DNA from 2 places in the Pseudoalteromonas sp. M8 genome. Region 1 is predicted to be linked to the other one. Evidence: predicted binding sites of a transcription regulator. Region 1 holds the regulator's gene; the other holds the start of a gene.

Evidence for each region. The regulator LexA, encoded in region 1, represses DNA repair genes until DNA is damaged. The targets are predictions, from matches to a motif close to TACTGTATNNNNATACAGTA.
Region 2: the regulator LexA is predicted to act here: its motif matches at 2,650-2,669, upstream of GSF13_RS17995 (YebG family protein).

The regions. Positions count from the first base shown of each region.
Region 1 is NZ_CP047240.1:4,041,813-4,046,012, reverse strand. Features, by position in the region: rRNA gene GSF13_RS23055 (23S ribosomal RNA) at 1-489, shown strand, start outside; rRNA gene rrf (5S ribosomal RNA) at 607-720, shown strand; gene lexA (transcriptional repressor LexA) at 1,568-2,182, shown strand; gene coxB (cytochrome c oxidase subunit II) at 2,543-3,685, shown strand; gene ctaD (cytochrome c oxidase subunit I) at 3,685-4,200, shown strand, end outside.
Region 2 is NZ_CP047240.1:2,935,800-2,939,999, reverse strand. Features, by position in the region: gene GSF13_RS18010 (fused response regulator/phosphatase) at 1-62, shown strand, start outside; gene GSF13_RS18005 (GAF domain-containing protein) at 190-855, shown strand; gene GSF13_RS18000 (amino acid aminotransferase) at 1,035-2,225, shown strand; gene GSF13_RS17995 (YebG family protein) at 2,320-2,634, opposite strand; gene GSF13_RS17990 (helix-hairpin-helix domain-containing protein) at 2,905-3,213, shown strand; gene GSF13_RS17985 (hypothetical protein) at 3,265-3,570, opposite strand; gene dsbB (disulfide bond formation protein DsbB) at 3,583-4,092, opposite strand.

The DNA.
Region 1 (4,200 bases):
CCATCGCTCAACGGATAAAAGGTACTCCGGGGATAACAGGCTGATACCGCCCAAGAGTTCATATCGACGGCGGTGTTTGGCACCTCGATGTCGGCTCATCACATCCTGGGGCTGAAGTCGGTCCCAAGGGTATGGCTGTTCGCCATTTAAAGTGGTACGCGAGCTGGGTTTAGAACGTCGTGAGACAGTTCGGTCCCTATCTGCCGTGGGCGTTTGAGAATTGAGAGGGGCTGCTCCTAGTACGAGAGGACCGGAGTGGACGAACCGCTGGTGTTCGGGTTGTGATGCCAATTGCATTGCCCGGTAGCTACGTTCGGAACTGATAACCGCTGAAAGCATCTAAGCGGGAAGCAGGCCTCGAGATGAGTTCTCACTTTGACTTAGAGTCAACTGAAGGGCCGTTGAAGACTACAACGTTGATAGGCGAGATGTGGAAGTGCTGTGAGGCATTAAGCTAACTCGTACTAATTACCCGAGAGGCTTAACCATACAACGCCAAAGTGGTTTATAAGCGACAGAAGTTAATAGACTAAAGTAGACAAAAGAATTTAATAGCTTTTTCCAGATTTACATTGATGAAGGAGACTTCATTGATGAACAGAATTTCCTGGTGACTATAGCGTTTTGGACCCACCTGACCCCATGCCGAACTCAGAAGTGAAACAAAACAGCGTCGATGATAGTGTGGATTACCCATGTGAAAGTAGAACATCGCCAGGGCCAAATAAGAGAAACCCGTTGCAGCAATGCGACGGGTTTTTTGCTGTTTGGGGTAAAGTACTTCCATGTAGCATCTCCCCTTCGCGCGTCCTTGCGCTCACTTCCTCGAACTGCGAAGCGGTGCTTCGGTTTCTCGTCACCCAAACTCAGAAGTGAAACAAAACAGCCGAAGGGTAGGCCCCGGTCAATGATAGTGTGGATCACCCATGTGACTCTCTATTTAAAAAATGAGAACATCCTACTTCGTAGCGAGCCAGGGCCAAATAAGAGGTTGATGAAAAGCGTTCATCCATGAACTTCATCGACATTCGAACATCCATGTACATCAAAACCCGTTGCAGAGATGCGACGGGTTTTTTGCTATGTGTGATTTAAAAACCTCGCGAGGTAAACTCGCTCCCACTCCCCCACAGCATCAGCACAGCGCAACATGGTGGGAGGTGGTTCACCCGCCGATGGCTTACAATGAAAGTTTCGGCTCAAAAATAATGTGGAACACCCATGTACATCAAAACCCGTTGTAGCAATGCGACGGGTTTTTTGCTATTTGAGGTATAGAAATTTGAGATATAAAAAGCCTCGCGAGGTTTTCTAAACCTAAGTAAATGCGCTCCCACCACAGTATCAGCACAGTGCAAAATGGTAGGAGGTGATTTATCAGCCCTAAAACTTAATAATCCTTATTTCGTAGAGTCGTAGGTTATGCTCTGAAGCTTCTTGTTTAATGCTGATCTAATTAATGCTATCAATAAATACACTTAAAATATGGCGAAGAAAGAAACATTTGCGATTTTTTTTGAGCTGTATATACTTACAGTAAATAAACCACTGTATGGAATACCAGTTAATGCGTCCTCTAACAAAACGACAAGAACAAATCTTTGAATTAATAAAAGTATTCATAAAAGATACAGGCATGCCTCCAACTCGTGCTGAAATAGCTGATGCTTTGGGTTTTAAGAGTGCAAATGCAGCGGAAGAGCACCTGAAAGCGCTTGCGAAAAAGGGAGTTATCGAAATGGTCCCAGGCGCAAGCCGAGGGATTCGACTTGTAGAGGATGAATCAGAACAACTTGGTTTGCCTATTATTGGTCGTGTTGCTGCTGGTGAGCCTATTTTGGCAGAGCAACATGTAGAAAGCCACTGTAATGTAGATGCTAGTTTTTTTAAACCTAATGCTGATTACCTTTTGAGAGTTAATGGTATGAGCATGAAGGATATTGGTATTATAGATGGTGACCTATTGGCTGTTCACAGAACTCAAGTGGCAGAAAATGGGCAAGTGATAGTTGCTCGTGTAGAAGAAGATGTGACTGTTAAACGCCTTGAAAAGAAAGGAAAGAAAGTTTTTTTACATGCTGAGAATGAAGAATTTAAAGCGATTGAAGTAGATCTAGAACATCAAAATTTCTCCATTGAAGGGTTAGCTGTCGGTGTTATCCGAAGTGCAGACTGGATGTAGTTTATGAGAGCGAGCGTAGCGTTAAATATAAAGTTGCGCTTGCTTTAACTATATTTTGTTTAGAAAGTAATAATTAACTTTTCTAACTGTGTGAAAGTTAGATAATTATAGTGACTTTAATCATTTAGTAATATTTTTAGTTTTCTGATCTTTATACACTATTTTTCATCATTCTTCGTTTTACTCCCTATAGTCCCCAGTTTTGATTCTAAAGTCGGTCTTCTCGAAAATCTTGCAATTTGTTTGTTTTTTGACTAATTGGTTAATAGTCGTGCAGTAAGTCTATGTACAAATAGACAATATGACAGTCATCCAATAATAACAAGAGACAACCACGAGTTGTCTTGAAGGAGACGTCAAATGAAAATTTGTCGATTAGTTGTAGCATTCATCGCGGTGCTAATCGCCATGCCCTCACTTGCTAACAGCGCTTACAATATGAGGCAAGGTGTTACAGACATTAGTCATCAAGTGTATGAGCTTCACATGACCATATTTCTAATATGTTGTGTCATTGGAGTGATTGTATTTGGGATTATGTTTTGGGCGCTTATAAAACACAGAAAGTCAAAAGGCGTTGTTGCGGCGCAATTTCATGAAAGCACCAAAGTGGAAATACTTTGGACTGCAATTCCCTTCCTGATACTCATTGGTATGGCAATACCAGCCACAAAAACGCTTATTGCTATGGAAGACACGAGTAAGGCTGATCTGACCATTAAGGTCACAGGCTCTCAGTGGAAATGGCACTATGAGTATATGGGGCATGATGTTGAGTTCTATTCTTTGCTCTCTACTTCGAAAGATGAAATTAGTGATCTTAAAGAAAAAAATGAAAATTACCTGCTTGAAGTTGATAAGCATTTAGTTATTCCTACAGATAGGAAAGTCCGCTTTTTGATGACCTCGGATGATGTCATCCATTCTTGGTGGGTGCCTGATTTTGCGGTGAAGAAGGATGCCAATCCGGGATTTATAAATGAGGCATGGGCAAAGGTAAACGATGAGGGAATTTATAGAGGCCAATGTGCTGAATTATGTGGCAAAGATCATGGCTTTATGCCAATCGTCGTCGAGGCCGTAAGTCCTGATAAATTTGATAGTTGGCTTAACGATGCTAAAGCTGAAAAAGCAAAAGCAGAGGCGGAGTCACAGGCAGTTGCGCAACAAACTCTTTCGAAAGAAGAGTTAATGGAGGTTGGGGAACAAACTTACATGGCTTATTGCGCAGCTTGCCATCAACCAACTGGGCTTGGGCTACCAGGAGTCTTCCCTGCAATGAAAGGAAGTAAAGTCGTCACTGGAGATATTAAAGCTCATATAGATATTCTACTTTTAGGTCGCCCAGGAACTGCGATGCAATCTTTCGCAAAGCAATTAACAATTAAGCAGATCGCGGGGGTGATCACCTATAAAAGAAATAGCTGGGGTAATGACACTGGCGATGTTATTCAGCCAAGCCAAATACAGCGTGAGATAGATGCACTAGAGGAGGGTAAGTAATGAGTGCCATCGTAGACGAACATTCACACCATACAGCTCCCAAAGGCTTAAAGCGCTGGCTGTTTACCACCAATCATAAAGACATTGGAACACTGTATTTATTGTTCTCACTAACCATGTTTTTAATTGGCGGTGCTATGGCGATGGTGATCCGAGCCGAGCTTTTCCAACCTGGGTTACAGCTTGTAGATCCGCATTTTTTTAATCAAATGACGACAGTGCATGGACTAATAATGGTATTTGGCGCAGTAATGCCCGCATTTACAGGTCTTGCCAACTGGATGATCCCAATGATGATTGGTGCTCCTGATATGGCGTTACCGAGAATGAATAACTGGAGTTTTTGGATACTACCCTTTGCATTTGCAATTTTACTGATGTCATTATTTTTGGAAGGCGGCGGGCCTGCTTTCGGTTGGACTTTTTATGCGCCACTATCTACAACGTACAGCAATGACAATACTGCATTTTTTGTTTTTGCTGTTCATATAATGGGCATTAGCTCTATTATGGGT
Region 2 (4,200 bases), 1.1 Mb from region 1:
GCTACAACAGTGCTGGAAATGAAGTAGAAATGATTTATTCACTCACCTCCAAATCGGTCTAAATTCCACTCAAGCGCATTTCACCTCTGCTTTAGTTTAATATCTATTCCTATTACTCTATGTACCTGTTTTTTAGTGTTGGCAAGGTATAAAGAGCGTGGTAAAGTTGCATTAACTTTAGATGTTTAGATGGCTAAAATGTCAGATTATATTTCATTGAGTGGATTATCTATCTCCCGCGAATTGCTTTTGCTGCAATTAGAAAAACTAGATGCTTATATTGAGCAAAACTCAAGCCTTGCTGTGTGGTCATATCAGATCCCTGAGCTTGGGGAAGGAGGCGCTTGTAGCTTGTTTGGGCACCTTCAGGAAGCGCCTTTTTTGTTGAGTGACTACGTTGAAAAGAACACGGTGAATGAGCAATCGCTTGCTAAGCTACAAACGATAGTGTCAGCGGTAGTTGAATTTACAGCTGTTGATTGGTTTGGCATATACCAAGCAAGAGCGACAAATGAAGGGAAACAACTTCTCAAATTAGCGTACTCTGGCGCGCCGAGTAGACCGCTATTCCCAATAACGGAGGCTTTTGCCGCTACGTCAAATAATATTCAAACGGTATTAAGTGCTAAAGCTCGAGTGATTAATGACATCCCTCAATATGTCGCCAGTGGTGGAGAGTACTACACTTGCGATCCAAAGGTGAAAGCAGAAACCTGTATGCCATTATTCGATGATGCTCAAAATTGTATTGGAATTATTGATGCAGAAGCGTTTTCTGAGTCATTTTTCAACGAAGAAATTTTAGCATTGCTTGCAGCAGCATGTACGAGAATCCCTGAATATTTACCCAAATAATTATCGGAATGTCCGGCTGTAAACTTGACGCCTTTGTGGTGCTGCCAAGTTTACAAAAATGAATAAAATTCTAGATAAATATGGTAACTGAGATGCAAGTCTCTATGTTACCATCAAGTCTACTGGAATCGGGCGTCAGCCGCTCGAGTTTGCATTAATTAAAATAAAAGAGATAAGCCATGTTCTCAGAGCTAAAACCACTTCCAACAGATCCTATTTTAGGCCTGATGGCCGCTTATAAACAGGACACTAACCCAAACAAAATTGACCTTGGTGTAGGTGTTTATAAGGACGAGCAGGGAAACACGCCGGTACTTAAAGCGGTTAAAAAAGCGGAAGCGTTTCGTTTAGAAAACGAAACGACAAAATCTTATATTGGTTTGGCTGGTAACTTAGACTTCTGTCAAAAGATGGAAACACTGTTACTTGGAGAGCATAGTACATTATTGGCAAATCGCGTACGTACGGCGCAAGCACCTGGTGGTACTGGCGCATTACGTGTTGCTGCCGAATTTATTAAACGTTGCAACACCAATGCAACTGTTTGGGTTACGACTCCAACTTGGGCAAACCACATCAGCCTATTTGAAGCAGCTGGTCTAACAGTTAAAGAGTATCCTTACTACGACTACGAAAACAAAGGGTTGTTGTTTGATGAGATGATCAATGCGCTGAAGCAAATACCTAAAGGTGATGTAGTACTACTTCATGCATGTTGTCATAACCCAAGTGGTATGGACTTAAATCAAGCGCAATGGAAAGTGGTTGCTGAACTTGCAAAAGAGCAAGGCTTTACGCCATTAATTGATATTGCATACCAAGGCTTTGGTACTAGCCTTGAAGAAGATGCACAAGGCCTTAGAACGGTTGCGGATACAGTTGATGAAATGATCATCTGTTCATCTTGCTCTAAAAACTTTGGTTTATACCGCGAGCGTATCGGTGCGTGTTCAATCATTGCAAAAGACAGTGCAACTGCTGATGTTTCAAACTCAGTATTACTTAGTGTGGTTCGTAGTATCTATTCAATGCCGCCAGCACACGGTGCTGATATTGTAAATACCATTCTAAGCAGTACTGAACTTACGCAAATGTGGTACGACGAACTTGACGAAATGCGCGGTCGTATCAATGGTCTACGTACGTTGATCAAAGAAAGCCTAGCTGCAAAAGGTGTTGAGCAAGACTTCTCGTTCATTGACCGTCAGCACGGTATGTTCTCTTTCTTGGGTATTAATAAAGAGCAAATTGACAGACTACGCACTGAATATGCTATCTATATGGTAGGCTCTAGCCGCGTTAACGTAGCTGGCGTAAGCAAAGACAATATTGACTACTTTGCTGACGCAGTGGCAAGCGTGATTAAATAATACCACGCTACACAGCACAAAATAAAAAACCGCAGAACATGCGGTTTTTTATTTTCAGCCTAAACCACCCACTGAAGTAAGTGGTTATTATCATTTAGGCTTGCTTAATTTTGGTCACTTTATCTGGATCTGACGCTTTTTCGTTTTCAGATTTGTTTTTGGTATTGGCCTTTGGTGCTACTTTGCCACCTTTTAACACAGACACAAAGTCATCTTTTTGTTTTGCAATTTCAAGCGCTAGGGATTCAACTTGTTGTTCACTTAGCGGCACGTCAACTTTCGTTAGCATGTCTTCCAATGCTTCAGCTACATCTAGCATCTTATCATAAGCATCAGCTTCTTTTTTAGACGTGAAAGTCATACGCTCGACTCCATTTCTTTCAACAACATATTTGATGATAACGGCCATGGTTATTCCCCTAGTCACTGTTTTTTTATACAGTAAATCGAATCGAGTGATTAAGCAAGTTATTTTGAAAATTTTTCAAGTGCTGTTGAGTGAAGTAGAATTAATTAAATTCATTAAAAACAAAAGCTTAATGTTTATTTTGATTTTTGAAAGAATGAATGTTTTTTGACAAAGTCAATATTCCAATCTTTATTTAAAAAGCTTCTGCAATCACTCACCGAGGTAAATGCAGTAAGCTTTGGATACTTTTTACGCACAAGGAGTGTATATATGTTCAATAAACCCACCATACTTTCTATTTTATTGGCGCTAGGTTTAAGCTGTTCAAGTGTGCTCGCAAAACCTACGGATCAAGCAAAATCTGTCTCTCAAACACAGCAGCAAAGTGCTGTACTCGATATTAATTCCGCTGACGCTTCGGCGCTTTCAAGTTTACCAGGGATTGGTATTCGTAAAGCTGAAGCCATCGTAGAGTACCGCAAGAAAATGGGGCGCTTTAAAACAACAACGGAGTTGCTGGAAGTAAAAGGAATTGGGAAAGGAATATTGGCAAAACTGGAGGGGAAAATTAGAGTCTAGTCGTAGTTATTGTGTGCGAGCTTAGCTGCTCGCACACAGGTAAATTAAAGATTAGGGCTTATTCGAGGCGTTAAACTCAGCGATTGCCTGAGCTAACTTGGGTTTGCCAAACTGTATTTCCAGTGGTGTGGTCAGTAGCGGATAAATTAATCCTGCCACGAGTAAGACAGGTAATAACAGCCAGCCTTCAAATACGACCAATGAGGCAAAAAATGGTGTGAGCAGTAGCAACTTGGCTATTCTTAACACGACCTTTGTTTTTGCATCAAGGTGGCTAAGTGCAAGACGTAAGATCATCTGCTTGTCACGTAATTTAAACGCTCTCAGTTGCTCAATTTGGCTTAACCTAAAATGCATGAATGTGATATCTCAAGTTCTTTTGGTAACGTGGAAAAATAAGAAAAGAATAAATGCAACACTATAAAATGCAAAGATAATTTCCATCCATCCAGGCATAGATAATCCTGCAAAAGACCAATCTATGTTGCCGCAGTCACCTGTTGCAGCAAAAAAGCTTGGTAGCCATTCATGCAGCGGCATAAACGCAGGAAAGTTTGGTACAAAGTCACAGGTAAAAGCAAATGGATCCGTTGTGGTTTGCATACTGATATGTTCACGGGCGATAAAATAACCCCAAATACTGCCTACACCCCACGAAACAAATGCCAGACTACGCAGCGCGAATGAGCGAGGAGAAGTCATACCGATTAAACCAGCTGCTAATAACCCCAACATAGCAAAACGCTGATAGATGCACATAATACAGGGCTCTAAACCCATACCGTATTGGAAATACAGTGCAGCGGCTTCAAAAATAGCAGCGGATAGTGCTAGCAATCCCCAAGATTGCCTAGAGAGATGAAAAGATGAAATCTTCATTATAGAGAAACCCTTTTTGTTTTATTATGCTTTATCTGGCCGCGTTAGAGCAACCTTACTTCGCAGTGTGCGCTATCTTTGCAACGATTTTTCGACTCTTGTTACCTG